One region of the Pseudomonas sp. Q1-7 genome, then DNA from elsewhere that is predicted to be linked to it. Evidence: predicted binding sites of a transcription regulator. Region 1 holds the regulator's gene; the other holds the start of a gene.
The links. The regulator LexA, encoded in region 1, represses DNA repair genes until DNA is damaged. The targets are predictions, from matches to a motif close to CTGTNTNNNNANACAG.

Region 1 (7,165 bases):
CGAACGGCACGGATGGATGAGCAGAGCTCGCGCACCTGACGCGGGCTCTCGATATTGCGGGCGAAGATGATCAAGCCGGCAACTTCCGGCTGACGGAGGATCTGCCGATCCTCGGCGGTCAGCCAGGTGCCACCGATATCCAGCATCAGGGAACCTTGCATGAAAAATCCTTAAGAGAGGGATGCCATCGCCCAAGCCGGGCAAGGCGCTTCGTCGATGCGCACCGCACAGTGGACGGGCACGCGCTCGAAGAGTTCCAGCACATCGGTATTGCGCAGACGAATGCACCCATGGGAACGGGGTACGCCCATGGGCTCGGTGTCCGGCGTGCCGTGCAAGTAGATGTAGCGACGGAAGCTGTCGACCGCCCCAAGGCGATTGCGGCCGGGTTCGCAGCCGCTCAGCCAGAGGATGCGACTGAGGATCCAGTCGCGCCCCGGGAAGCGCTCGTGCAACTCGGGATCCCAGACTTCACCAGTCCAGCGCCGGCCACGCAGTACCGCCCCTAGGGGCAGGCCGTCACCAATTCGCGCACGAACCTGATGCAGCCCACGGGGCGTGCAATTGGAACCATTGGTTTCGCCGGGACCGTTCAGGGCGGTGGAAACCGGCATGCGCAGCACCAGACGCCCTTCGGCGAACCCGTAGAGCTGTTGGTCGGCAATGGAAATATGCAGCAGATCGAGGTTTTGCATGGGCCGCAAGCTTAGCCGATCGGCTCGCCCGAGCCCATATGGTTTTAAGCCTTGGCTGGTGCCACCGGGGCCTTGCTGCGAGGTTTCAGCACCGCAGCGGCCAGCGTCTCGTCGGTGACGCCGGTTTCAGCGCGCATACCGGCCGCCAGGAAAGGCACCATCAGGCGCATCACCTGCTCGATGGAGGTGTTCACGCCGAAATCATTCTCCGCCATGGCGCGCAGCGCCTTGATGCCCGACATGCTGAAAGCCGCCGCGCCGAGCATGAAATGTACGCGCCAAAACAGCTCCAGAGGCGGCACCTTGGGCGCCGACTCGTTGACCAGCAGCATATAACGACGGAAAACCTTGCCGTAAACCTCTTCCAGGTACTTGCGCAAGTGGCCCTGGCTCTGACTGAATGCAAGTCCGAGCAGACGCATGAAGATCGACAGGTCATTGCCGCTACGCGGTTTTACCGCCAGGGCCTGCTCGACGAGCATTTCCAGCAGTTCTTCGAGGCTGGCCTTGCTCTCGGCCTTGGCTTGGCGACGGTCCAGTTCGCGCTCCAGGCTCTGGCAGAACGGACCGAGAAAGCGCGAGAACACGGCCTGGATCAGCGCCTTCTTCGAGCCGAAGTGATAGTTCACCGCAGCCAGGTTGACTCCTGCCTTGCTGGTGATCAGGCGCAACGAGGTCTCGGCGAAGCCTTTTTCCGCGAACAGCTGTTCCGCAGCATCCAGAATGCGTTCAACGGTTTCCGACTGGGCCATGGCTCCTCCGCCTGACAAACACTTGTTTGAAACATACGTTTCAGCCGGTCAGCTTGTCAAGCCGTACACGCCACCATCCGACGCAACGGTCACCCTCCCAGCCGCCCGATCACGGGAAGCCTCACCTGCTCATAACCCTTCCCGCTTTCCAACCATTCCAGAAAACAAGCATTGCCAAGACTGGATCACTGTATATAATCCCAGTCACTGTATATAAAAACAGAGCGCCGCCATGCTGAAACTGACGCCCCGCCAAGCCGAGATTCTCGCATTCATCAAGCGCTGCCTTGAAGACAACGGGTTTCCTCCGACCCGGGCAGAAATTGCCCAGGAACTTGGCTTCAAGTCGCCCAACGCCGCCGAAGAGCACCTCAAGGCCCTGGCTCGCAAGGGCGCCATCGAAATGACGCCCGGCGCCTCCCGTGGCATCCGCATTCCCGGTTTCGAACCCGGGAACAATGAAGACGACGGCCTGCCGGTGATTGGCCGGGTCGCCGCCGGCGCGCCCATTCTCGCCCAGCAGAACATCGAAGAATCCTGCCGAATAAACCCCGACTTCTTCCACCCCCGCGCCGACTACCTGCTGCGCGTTCGCGGCATGTCCATGAAGGACATCGGTATCTACGATGGCGACCTGCTCGCCGTGCACAGTACCCGCGAGGCCCGCAATGGCCAAGTGGTAGTAGCTCGCCTGGGCGATGAAGTCACCGTCAAGCGCTTCAAGCGCGAGGGCGACAAGGTCTGGCTGATTGCCGAGAACCCCGAGTTCGCCCCCATTGAGGTGAGCTTGGAAAAGCAGGACCTGGTGATAGAAGGTTTGAGTGTCGGCGTGATCCGCCGTTAAAGGAGGCTTTATGCAGTTCCCGCAGTCGCTTGGCCGGTCACAGCTCCCCCTGTTCCACGACGCCATCCTGGCCAATCCCGTAGTGCCGATGCTGACCGATGTCGTGGAAGAACCCGGCCCAGAGGAACCGGAAGCCTTCAGCGAGCTCTCGCTGCGCGGTGCCACCAGCCACTGCCGGAACTTGCTGGCCTCGGTGCTGCGGGAACTGAGCGAAGAACAGGATGCCCGCTGGCTGACTTTGATTGGCGCCCCTGCAGGCCTGACCCGCGACTGGCTGCGCGAATCCGGCCTCAACCGCGAGCGCATCCTGCTCCTGCAACCGCGCGGCGAGCAGAGCGCACTGGAACTCGCATGCGAAGCGTTGCGCCTGGGCCGCAGTCATACGGTGGTCAGTTGGCTGCAACTGGGACAAAAAGCCAAACGCCAACTGGCACAAGCCGCACGCCAGGGCAGCGCCCAGAGCCTGAACATTCAACTGGGCTGAAAAGCAACGGCCCCAGGTGAACACCCAGGGCCGATGACATCAGACGGTAACCGAATCAACGGAAGATTCGGCTCCACACTTCAATGCAGAACGCGTGGTCCGTCGTGATGATCCATATCGCCCTCGGCCAGTCGACCGGCCATCTGCACGCCGACATTCAGCATGGCCTTGGCGACTTCCAGGTGATGCCCCTGGAGAAAGGCTTTGGCATCGGAGGAGAAGTCCAGCGTCACCAACGCCTCCTCGTCATCAGCCCGACGCAGGATAATGCGCCCGTCGGGTAGCTCGACAATTTCCAGAAAGGACGTAGGCATAGGCTTATCTCTCCACGAAAGGCGGCCATTGTACCAGCCAGCCGCCAGCACGCCCTAGTCCGTCGATCAAATCAGCATTCGCTGAGGGTTTCGCGGAAGCGCAAGGCCAGGGATTTCAGATTCTGCCGCCAGGACTCCAGGACCTCCCGCGACAACGGCTCCACCTCCTCTTCCACGCTGACGGCGGTGATCAGCGGCAAGGTCGGATCGACCTTGGCCTGCTTCGGCGCCTGGGGCGGCATGAACAAGGCACCGTATGCAGCCAGCAGCTCGGCCAGCCAGGTCTCCCCCTGCTGTGCCAGCTCGACCAACTCGGCCAGCTCCGGACTCGGTGCCGCCGCCAGCACCTCAGGTGTCAGCAACAACTCGACGCGTGGTGCGCTCGCCTCGGGAAGGCGGTAGTAACCGGCGATCTCATGGCACAGACCGAGCAGCGCACCATAAAGATGGAACAGCGACGCCTCGCGCTCGGATTGCGCCAGCGCCTGGGCATTCATCGCCCTGCCCTCTTCCGCCTTGCGCCAGGACTCCAGTGACAGGCCGGCGAAGAAGAGTTTCTGGTTGGTGCGGGTATACAGCTCATGGGCCATGACGGCGCCCTCCACAAGTGACTCCGGCAGTATATGCGCGCCCGCGGTGGGGCGCGCTGCAGTCGGTCAGCGCTTGTCCTCGACCTTCCACTTGCCGCCGTCGTAGAAGGCGCGCCAACCAGTGGGCTTGCCGTCGACCTCGGTCTGCACGTACTGCTCCTTGGTCTTGCGGCTGAAGCGGATCACAGCCGGACGCCCTTCGGGGTCCTTCTTCGGGGCATCGAGCAGGTAGTGGTATTTGGCATCCAGCTCATCCTTGTGTGGAATCAGTTCCTGCACCAGCGGCGCGCGGGTCTCGCGGTTCTTCGGGAACTGGCTGGCGGCCAGGAACAGGCCGGAAGCGCCATCGCGCAATACATAGATATCATCGACCTTCTCGCACTTCAGCTCGGGCATGCGAATCGGGTCGATCTTCGGCGGCGCCGCCTCGCCACTCTTCAGCAGCTTGCGGGTGTTCTTGCAGCTGGCGTTGGTACAGCCGAAGAACTTGCCGAAGCGGCCCGTCTTGAGCTGCATCTCGCTCCCGCACTTGTCGCATTCCAGGCTCGGACCTTCGTAGCCTTTGATGCGGTATTGGCCCTGCTCGATTTCGTAGCCGGAACAATCCGGGTTGTTGCCGCAAATGTGCAGCTTGCGGGTTTCGTCCAGCAGGTAAGCATCCATTGCGGTGGCGCAGATGGGGCAGCGGTGTTTGCTGCGTAACACGCGGGACTCGGACTCTCCCTCGTCATCGGCAGCGATCTCGTCACCCGGCACCAGATTGATGGTGGCCTTGCATCGCTCTTTCGGTGGCAGGCTATAGCCCGAGCACCCGAGAAACACGCCGGTGGACGCGGTACGGATCATCATCGGACGAGCGCATTCGCGGCAGGGGATATCAGTCAGGGTCGGCTGGTTGGCACGCATACCCTTGTCGGCACCCTCAGCCAGCTCCAGCTTCTTTCTGAAGTCACCGTAGAACTCATCCAGCAGGTGTTTCCAGTCCCGCTCACCCTGGGCGACATCGTCCAGGTGCTCTTCCATGCCGGCGGTGAAGCCGTAGTCCATCAGGTTGGCGAAGCTCTCATTCAGACGTTCGGTGACGATGTCGCCCATCTTCTCCGCATAGAAACGGCGGTTGTGCACCGTAACGTAGCCACGCTCCTGAATGGTGGAAATGATCGCCGCGTAGGTGGATGGGCGACCGATGCCGCGCTTTTCCAGCTCCTTGACCAGACTGGCCTCGGAATAACGAGCCGGCGGCTTGGTGAAGTGCTGGCTGGGGTCGAGCTTGAGCAGCTTGAGCAGTTCACCTTCGCGCATTTCCGGCAGCACGTCGTCTTCGCCCGGCCTGGTCTGCTGCGGCAGAACACGGGTGTAGCCATCGAACTTGAGGATGCGGCCCTTGGCGCGCAGCTCGAATGCGCCCGCGTTGACACTGACGCTGGTGGACAGGTATTCGGCCGGCGGCATCTGGCAGGCCACGAACTGGCGCCAGATCAGGTCGTACAGGCGCTCAGCATCACGCTCCATGCCGGACAGTTGGTTTGGGCGCAGGTTGACGTCGGACGGGCGAATCGCCTCGTGAGCCTCCTGAGCACCTTCCTTGCTGGAATAGACATTGGGCTTGGACGGCAGGTACTTCTGGCCAAACTCGCCCTCGATGAAGCCGCGCACCATGGAAATGGCGTCGGCCGAGAGGTTGGTCGAGTCGGTACGCATATAAGTGATGTAGCCGGCCTCGTAGAGACGCTGAGCCATCATCATGGTCTTCTTCACCCCGAAGCCCAGGCGATTGCTCGCGGCCTGCTGCAGGGTAGAGGTAATGAAGGGCGCGGACGGACGGCTGGATGTCGGCTTATCCTCGCGCTTGGCCACTGTGTAGCTGGAAGCCTTGAGCTTTTCCAGGGCTGCCATGGCCTGGGCTTCGTTCAGCGGCTTGAAGGCTTCGCCGTTCTCGCGAGCCACCTCGAAACGCACCTTGGCGTCCTTGGCCGTTCCCAGGTCGGCATGCACTTCCCAATATTCTTCCGGCACGAAGGCTCGGATCTCGCGCTCGCGCTCCACCACCAATTTGACCGCCACGGACTGTACACGCCCGGCGGACAGGCCACGGGCGATCTTCTGCCACAGCAGCGGCGAAACCATGTAGCCCACCACACGGTCGAGGAAACGACGGGCCTGCTGAGCGTTGACGCGGTTGATATCGAGGTCGCCGGGCTGGGAGAAGGCTTCCTGGATGGCCTTCTTGGTAATTTCGTTGAACACCACACGCTTGTAACGGCTGTCATCACCCCCGATGGATTCCCGCAGGTGCCAGGCGATGGCCTCCCCTTCGCGGTCCAAGTCGGTTGCGAGATAGATGGTGTCGGCATCCTTGGCCAGGCGGCGCAGTTCCTCGATCACCTTTTCCTTGCCGGGCAGAATCTCGTACTTGGCCTTCCAGCCATGCTCGGGATCGACGCCCATGCGCGCGATCAACTGACGCTTGGCCTTTTCCTTGGCGGACAGCGCCGGAGCCTCGGCAGCGGTCTTGCCCCGCTTGGCCGGCTCCTTGGCGGCACTGGCGGAACCGCTGGTGGGGAGGTCACGGATATGGCCGATGCTCGACTTCACCACGTACTGGCTGCCCAGGTACTTGTTGATGGTCTTGGCCTTGGCCGGGGATTCCACGATGACCAGCGATTTGCCCATTGATCGGTCTGTTCCTGATTGAAAAATGTAAAAGGCGGGAGCCGCCTGTCGCGGCACCGCTATATATAGTGGCCAACGCGACGCGGTCAAGCGCGCCCCTGGCCGGTTCCACACCCCTCAGGGGCGTGGGAAGGGGTCAGGCTCGGCGCTCACCAGAGCGAAGCGCGCGATCTGCTCACCATCCACCTGAACCGTTTCGGTGAACATGCTGAGCGGCCGCACCCACAGGCCGTATTCGCCGTAGAGGGCCTGGTAGACCACCAGCGCCTCTTCCGTTTCGGAATGCCGGGCAACACCGATGACCCGGTATTGCTGCCCCTTGTAGTGACGATAGAGACCCGGTTGCAGGCTCATGGTTGCCTCACAGTGATGAATGCAGGCCATCCCGCAAAAGTTGCGCATGGTGCCGTGTGATTCGGCTCGAAGCCAGCCCTTGGACGAAAATTCCTGCGACCCTCCTCCACATGAAAGCAAAAACCGGGGCACAAGGCCCCGGTTTCTCGTCCCGCTCGCGCTTACACGCGCTCGAAGACGGTGGTGATGCCCTGGCCGAGGCCCACGCACATGGTGGACACACCCAGGGTACCGCCGTTCTGCTTCATCACGTTCAGCAGGGTGCCGGAGATACGGGCACCGGAGCAGCCGAACGGGTGACCCAGAGCGATGGCGCCACCGTGAAGGTTGACCTTCTGCTCCATCTTGTCGAGGAGTTTGAGGTCCTTCAGCACCGGCAGGGCCTGGGCGGCAAAGGCTTCGTTGAGCTCGACGAAGTCGATGTCGTCGATGGTCAGGCCAGCACGCTGCAGCGCCTTC
Region 2 (7,165 bases), 2.5 Mb from region 1:
AACCGTGGTTCTGGCTGGTGATCATCACCACACCGGAATCCAGGTCCTGCACCGGATGGTTGGCGCCGTGGTGGCCATGGCCCATCTTCACGGTCCTGGCGCCCGAGGCCAGGGCCAGCAGCTGATGGCCGAGGCAGATGCCGAAGACTGGGATCTCGGTGTCGAGGAACTCGCGAATGGCCTGGATGGCGTAGTCGCACGGTTCGGGGTCGCCAGGGCCGTTGGAGAGGAAGATGCCGTCCGGGTTCAGCGCCAGCACGTCACTGGCCGGGGTCTGGGCCGGCACCACAGTCAGACGGCAGCCGCGGGCCACCAGCATGCGCAGGATGTTCAGCTTGACGCCGAAGTCATAGGCCACCACATGGTAAGGCAGCTCGCTGGCAGCGATTTCCGGATGACTGTCGGTTTCCAGGTTCCAGACGCTGGAGCGCCACTCGTAACGCTCTTCGGAGGACACCACCTTGGCCAGGTCCATTCCCTTCAGGCCCGGGAAGCTGCGAGCCAGCTCCAGCGCCTTCTCTTCGGTGGCGTCTTCACCCGCGAGGATGCAGCCGTTCTGGGAACCCTTCTCCCGCAGAATGCGGGTCAGGCGGCGGGTATCGATGCCGGCGATGGCGACGGTGCCGTTTTCTTTCAGGTAATCCGGCAGCGACTGCTTGTTACGCCAGTTGCAGGCCAGCAGCGGCAGGTCGCGGATGATCAGGCCGGCGGCCCAGACGCGATTGGACTCGGCGTCCTCCGGCGTGGTGCCGGTGTTGCCGATGTGCGGGTAGGTCAGGGTAACGATTTGCTGGGCATAGGAAGGATCGGTAAGGATTTCCTGATAGCCGGTCATGGCAGTGTTGAACACTACCTCGCCGATGGTATGGCCATCGGCCCCAATGGCTTCGCCGCGAAAAATGCTGCCGTCGGCAAGCGCGAGTATGGCTGGCTTAGTCAAGAAGACCTCCCGTAGATCTAAGGCTGAAGCAAACGCAGGTTGTAAAAAAGCGGGATGACGTTCATACCGTCACCCCGCTTTTTTATCTGAGCCATTTCTGCGTAACTTTTAGTGGACACACTAAAGCTGCAGTTTACAGGAATGCGTCATTTCGGTCCACCCGAAAGACATCCTGAACGACACATCAACGCAGACCCAGCACATCCTGCATGTCATACAAGCCAGCGCCCTGGCCGTCCAGCCAGAGGGCTGCTCTCACCGCGCCGCGGGCGAAGGTCATGCGGCTGGAGGCCTTGTGGGTGATCTCCACGCGCTCGCCCTCGGCCGCGAACAGCACGGTGTGGTCCCCCACCACGTCGCCCGCCCGTACGGTGGCGAAGCCGATGGTTTCGCGGGCGCGCGCACCGGTCTGCCCCTCGCGACCGTAGACCGCCACCTTGGAAAGGTCACGACCGAGCGCGTCGGCCACCACCTCCCCCATACGCAGGGCAGTCCCGGAGGGTGCATCCACCTTGTGCCGGTGGTGGGCCTCGATGATCTCTATGTCCACTTCGTCGCCCAGCACACGGGCAGCGGTATCCAGCAGCTTGAGGCAGAGGTTCACGCCAACACTGAAGTTGGCCGCGAAAACGATCGGGATTTCCTTCGCGGCCGCCGCCAGCAGCGCCTTCTCCGCGGCGGAGAAGCCCGTGGTACCGATCACCATGGCCTTGCCGGCCTGCCGGCAGACCTCCAGGTTCTTCAACGTCACCGAAGGGTGGGTGAAGTCGATCAGCACGTCGAACTCGTCCACCACCTTGGCCAGGTCACCCGACAGCGGTACACCGATACGGCCCAGGGCCGCCAGCTCACCAGCGTCGGCACCGACCAGGGTGCTGTCGGGACGGTCGATCGCCGCCGTCAGCCCGGCCCCTGGCGCCTGCTGGACAGCCTCGACCAGATTCTTGCCCATGCGCCCAGCGGCGCCCATCACAGCAATACGTCGCATAAAAAAGCTCCAAGCTGGAAGCCCGGAACAGAAAGCCGGAACCAGGACGCATCAGCCCCGCACCGACTTCCAGTCCATCGTTAGAGATCGCCGAAGAAGCGCTTCATACCCTCGAACCAACTGCTGGCCTTGGGCGAGTGAGAACCATCGCTCTGCAGCGTCTTGCGGAACTCATCGAGCAGCTCGCGCTGGCGCTTGTCCAGGTTGACCGGCGTTTCCACCACCACCCGACACATCAGATCACCGGCACCCCCGCCACGCACCGGGGCCACACCCTTGCCGCGCAGACGGAACAGCTTGCCGGTCTGGGTCGCTTCCGGAATCTTCAGCTTGACCCGGCCATCCAGGGTCGGCACTTCCAGCTCACCGCCCAGCGCCGCATCCGCGAAACTGATCGGCACCTCGCAGTAAAGATGCTTGCCGTCGCGCTGGAAGATCGGGTGCTCACGCACATTGACCACCACATAGAGGTCGCCCGACGGACCACCCAGAGCACCGGCCTCGCCCTCTCCGGACAGACGGATGCGGTCGCCGGTATCGACACCGGCCGGCACCTTCACCGACAGGGTCTTGTGCTCTTCCACACGCCCCTGGCCATGACAGCTGCCACAGGGGTCGCTGATCATCTTGCCGCTGCCGTGGCAGCGCGGGCAGGTCTGCTGCACCGAGAAGAAGCCCTGCTGCATGCGCACCTGGCCGATGCCGCCGCACGTGGTACAGGTAACCGGACTGGTGCCTTTCTTGGCGCCCGAGCCATCGCAGGTCTTGCAGTTGACCAGGGTCGGCACCCGGATGGTCACGGTGGTGCCGCGCACCGCCTCTTCCAGGTCCAGCTCCAGGGTGTAACGCAGGTCGCTGCCACGCTGCGGACCACCGCGCTGGCCGCCACGCTGGCCGCCGAAGAAATCGCTGAACACATCGCCGAAGATGTCGGAGAAGCTGGCCCCACCGAAGCCGGCTCCAGCGCCCGCGCCCATCTGCGGATCGACGCCGGCATGGCCGTACTGGTCGTAAGCCGCGCGCTTGCTGGCGTCGGAAAGGATTTCGTAGGCCTCGTTGGCTTCCTTGAACTTCTCTTCCGCCACCTTATCGCCCGGATTGCGGTCCGGATGGTGTTTCATCGCCAGGCGGCGATAGGCCTTCTTCAGCTCAGCCTCGCTGGCCCCCCGCTCGACACCGAGGATTTCGTAAAAGTCACGTTTAGCCATAGTTTTCTGCACTCTAGAATTCATCAGCCCCAGACACGCCAACGCGGGAGCAAGCTCCCGCGTGGCGGATCAGGCGTACGGGGCGCTTAGCCCCGCACGCCGGGACGGAAGCAAGCGTGACACTTACTTGTTTTCCTTGACCTCTTCGAACTCGGCGTCGACGGCATCGTCGCCAGCCTTGTCCGCGTCGGATGCCTGCGGCTGCTCGCCAGCCTGGGCCTGGTCGGCGTACATCTTCTGCGCCAGCGGAGTGGAAGCCTGGGACAGGGCATTCATCTTGGCCTCGATATCGGCCTTGTCGTCACCCTTCACGGCCACTTCCAACTCGCCAAGCGCCTTCTCGATGGCCGCCTTCTCCTCGGCGGTGGCCTTGTCGCCAGCCTCGGTGAGCATCTTGCGGGTGGCATGGACCAGCGCATCGCCCTGGTTGCGGGCAGCGGCCAGCTCTTCGAACTTGCGGTCTTCCTCGGCATTGGCCTCGGCGTCGCGCACCATCTGCTGGATCTCTTCCTCGGACAGGCCGGAGTTGGCCTTGATCACGATGGACTGCTGCTTGCCGGTGGCCTTGTCCTTGGCGGACACGTGCAGAATGCCGTTGGCGTCGATATCGAAGGTCACTTCGATCTGCGGCACACCGCGCGGCGCCGGCGGAATCTCGGCCAGGTCGAACTTGCCCAGGGACTTGTTCTGCCCGGCCTGCTTGCGCTCACCCTGCAGCACGTGAATGGTCACGGCGGACTGGTTGTCGTCGGCGGTGGAGAACACCTGGGACTTCTTGGTCGGGATGGTGGTGTTCTTCTCGATCAGCGCGGTCATCACGCCACCCAGGGTCTCGATACCCAGAGTCAGCGGGGAAACGTCGAGCAGCAGCACGTCCTTCACGTCGCCGGCCAGTACGGCACCCTGGATGGCGGCACCGATAGCAACGGCTTCGTCCGGGTTCACGTCCTTGCGCGGCTCCTTGCCGAAGAAGTCGGCCACCTGCTTCTGCACCAGCGGCATACGGGTCTGGCCGCCGACCAGGATCACTTCCTGAATGTCGGACACGTCCAGGCCGGCGTCCTTCAGGGCGATGCGGCAAGGCTCGATGGTACGGGCCACCAGGTCTTCCACCAGGGCTTCCAGCTTCGCGCGGGAAATCTTCACGTTCAGGTGCTTCGGACCGGTCTGGTCTGCAGTGATATACGGCAGGTTGACGTCGGTCTGCTGGCTGGAGGACAGCTCGATCTTGGCCTTCTCGGCGGCTTCCTTCAGGCGCTGCATGGCCAGGGGGTCGCCCTTGAGGTCCATGCCGGACTCTTTCTTGAACTCGTCGACGAGGTAGTCGATCAGGCGCAGGTCGAAGTCCTCACCACCGAGGAAGGTGTCGCCGTTGGTGGCCAGCACTTCGAACTGGTGTTCGCCGTCGACTTCGGCGATCTCGATCACCGACACGTCGAAGGTACCGCCGCCCAGGTCATAGACGATCACGGTGTGGTCGCCCTTGGCCTTGTCCATGCCGTAGGCCAGCGCGGCCGCGGTCGGCTCGTTGATGATGCGCTTGACGTCCAGGCCGGCGATGCGACCGGCGTCCTTGGTAGCCTGGCGCTGGCTGTCGTTGAAGTAGGCCGGAACGGTGATCACCGCTTCGGTCACCGGCTCGCCGAGGTAGTCTTCGGCGGTCTTCTTCATCTTCTTCAGCACTTCCGCGGAAATCTGCGGCGGCGCCATCTTGTTACCCTTCACCTCCACCCAGGCGTCACCGTTGTCGGCCTTGGCGATCTTGTAGGGAACCATCTTGATGTCTTTCTGCACGACGTCTTCTTCGAAGCGGCGACCGATCAGGCGCTTCACGGCGTACAGGGTGTTCTGCGGGTTGGTGACCGCCTGACGCTTGGCGGATTGGCCCACCAGGGTCTCGCCGTCGTTGGTGTAGGCGATGATGGACGGCGTGGTGCGAGCGCCTTCGGCGTTCTCGATCACCTTGACGTTGCCGTTTTCCAGGATGGCCACGCAGGAGTTGGTGGTTCCCAGGTCGATACCGATGATTTTGCCCATATTCTCTCTCCCGAAACTTTGGATTCTCCGTGGCCTCGCTTCACGGACCACGGCAGCACATAAACGCTTGATCTAACAGATGGGGGCCCGAGCCCCGATTTCAAGCCTGCTCGTCGATCGACGGCGGCGTGGCACTCGGAGCCTTGCTGACCACCACCATGGCGGGGCGCAGCAGACGTCCATTGAGCAGATATCCCTTCTGGAACACCTTGAGTACGCTGCCCGGCTCGACATGGGTGCTCTCTTCCATGGCCATGGCCTGGTGGTGCTCGGGATTGAAGGGCGCGCCGTGGGGGTCGACGACCTCCAACTGATAACGCTTGAGGGTGTCGTGGAACAGCTTGAGGGTCAGCTCCATGCCTTCGCGCACCGGCTTGATCGCCTCATCGGTGTCGCTGGACAGTTCCAGGCCACGCTCCAGGCTGTCGACCACCGGCAGCAGGTCGTTGGCGAACTTCTCCAGGGCGAACTTGTGCGCTTTCTCCACGTCCTGCTCGGCGCGGCGACGGATGTTCTGCAGCTCGGCGGCCACACGCAGCGACTGATCCTGGGCCGCGGCCAGCTGCTCCTCCAGCACCTGAACGCGGGCGGCGAGGTCTTCGCCGGATGCGGTGTCGGCAGCAGGGTTCGCTTCGGGGGTCTGGTTATCCAGGGTCTGTTCGTCGGCCATGCCTTCCTCCTCATAAAAGACAGCTGCGGGCAAAGACCCGCTGATATGTCCGCCTATATGGGGCCGCCGTTTTGTCGCTTCAAGGGGGAGGGGCGATTGTCAGCCAGAAAACAAACACTGTATAAATACACAGCCAACTCAGCGCGGGAGTCGCACCATGCTGGTACACCTGTCGATCCATAACTACGCCATCGTCGAGCACCTGGACCTGGAACTCGAGGGCGGCATGTCCGTGATCACCGGCGAGACCGGCGCCGGCAAGTCGATCATGCTCGACGCCCTCGGCCTGACGCTGGGCGATCGCGCCGACAGCGGCGTGGTACGCCCCGGCGCCGACAAGGCCGACATCCTCGCCAGCTTCGACATCAGCCGCATCGCCGAAGCCCGCGACTGGCTGGCCGAACGCGACCTAGAACAGGACGGTCCCTGCCTCCTGCGCCGGGTGATAACTGCCGAAGGCCGCTCCCGCGCCTATATAAATGGAACCCCCTGCCCGCTCGGCGACCTGAAGAGCCTCGGCGAGCTGCTGATCGACATCCACGGCCAGCACGAGCACCAATCCCTGCTAAAGGCCGACCCCCATCGCCGCCTGCTGGACGAATTCGCCGGAGCCAGCGAACTCGCCCGCCAGGTGCAACTGGCCGCCCAGCGCTGGCGGCAAACCCGCCAGGAACTGGAGCGCCTGTCCCGCGCCGGGGATGAACAGCGCGCTCGCCACCAGTTGCTTACCTACCAGCTGGACGAACTGGAAAACCTCGCCCTGGGCGAGAACGAACTGGCGCAACTGGAACAGGAACACAAGAACCTGGCCAACGCCGAAAGCCTGTTGGCGGCCTGCCGCCAGGTGATCGACATGTGCAGCGAAAGCGACGCCGGCAACGTGCTCAGCGCCCTGACTGCCAGCCTCAACCGCCTGACCGCCTTCCACGCCCAGCCCGGCGCCCTGGCCGAGGCGGTGAACCTGCTCTCCAGTGCCCAGATTCAGGTGGAAGAAGCCATGGGCGAGCTGAACCGTTTCCTCGACCACTTCGATGCCGACCCCGAACGCCAGCAGGCACTGGAAGAGCGCCTCGACGCCATCTACACCCTGGCACGCAAGCACCGAGTGCAGCCCAATGACCTGGGGGAACTGCAACAGCGCCTGCTGGACGAACTGGAAGCCCTCAACGCCGATGACGAGGCCGCCGACCGGCTCGCCGAGGAACTCGCCGCCTACGAACGCCACTATCAGGAGAAGGCCGCGGAACTGAGCCGACTACGCGGCGTGGCCGCCGACCAACTGGCGGCCGGGGTGGAAACCGAGATGCAGCGCCTGGGCATGC

Region 2: a site for LexA is predicted at 5,961-5,976, ahead of recN (DNA repair protein RecN). Genes of this name have one in related genera too.

Annotation. Positions count from the first base shown of each region.
Region 1 covers NZ_CP116304.1:2,476,840-2,484,004, reverse strand. The annotation lists gene nagZ (beta-N-acetylhexosaminidase) at 1-161, opposite strand, end outside; gene PJW05_RS11420 (L,D-transpeptidase) at 171-695, opposite strand; gene PJW05_RS11415 (TetR/AcrR family transcriptional regulator) at 740-1,447, opposite strand; gene lexA (transcriptional repressor LexA) at 1,680-2,291, shown strand; gene sulA (SOS-induced cell division inhibitor SulA) at 2,302-2,775, shown strand; gene PJW05_RS11400 (hypothetical protein) at 2,856-3,089, opposite strand; gene PJW05_RS11395 (DUF6586 family protein) at 3,161-3,679, opposite strand; gene topA (type I DNA topoisomerase) at 3,746-6,352, opposite strand; gene PJW05_RS11385 (DUF1653 domain-containing protein) at 6,470-6,706, opposite strand; gene fadA (acetyl-CoA C-acyltransferase FadA) at 6,868-7,165, opposite strand, start outside.
Region 2 covers NZ_CP116304.1:4,954,438-4,961,602, forward strand. The annotation lists gene carA (glutamine-hydrolyzing carbamoyl-phosphate synthase small subunit) at 1-940, opposite strand, end outside; gene dapB (4-hydroxy-tetrahydrodipicolinate reductase) at 1,125-1,928, opposite strand; gene dnaJ (molecular chaperone DnaJ) at 2,009-3,136, opposite strand; gene dnaK (molecular chaperone DnaK) at 3,260-5,173, opposite strand; gene grpE (nucleotide exchange factor GrpE) at 5,274-5,843, opposite strand; gene recN (DNA repair protein RecN) at 6,001-7,165, shown strand, end outside.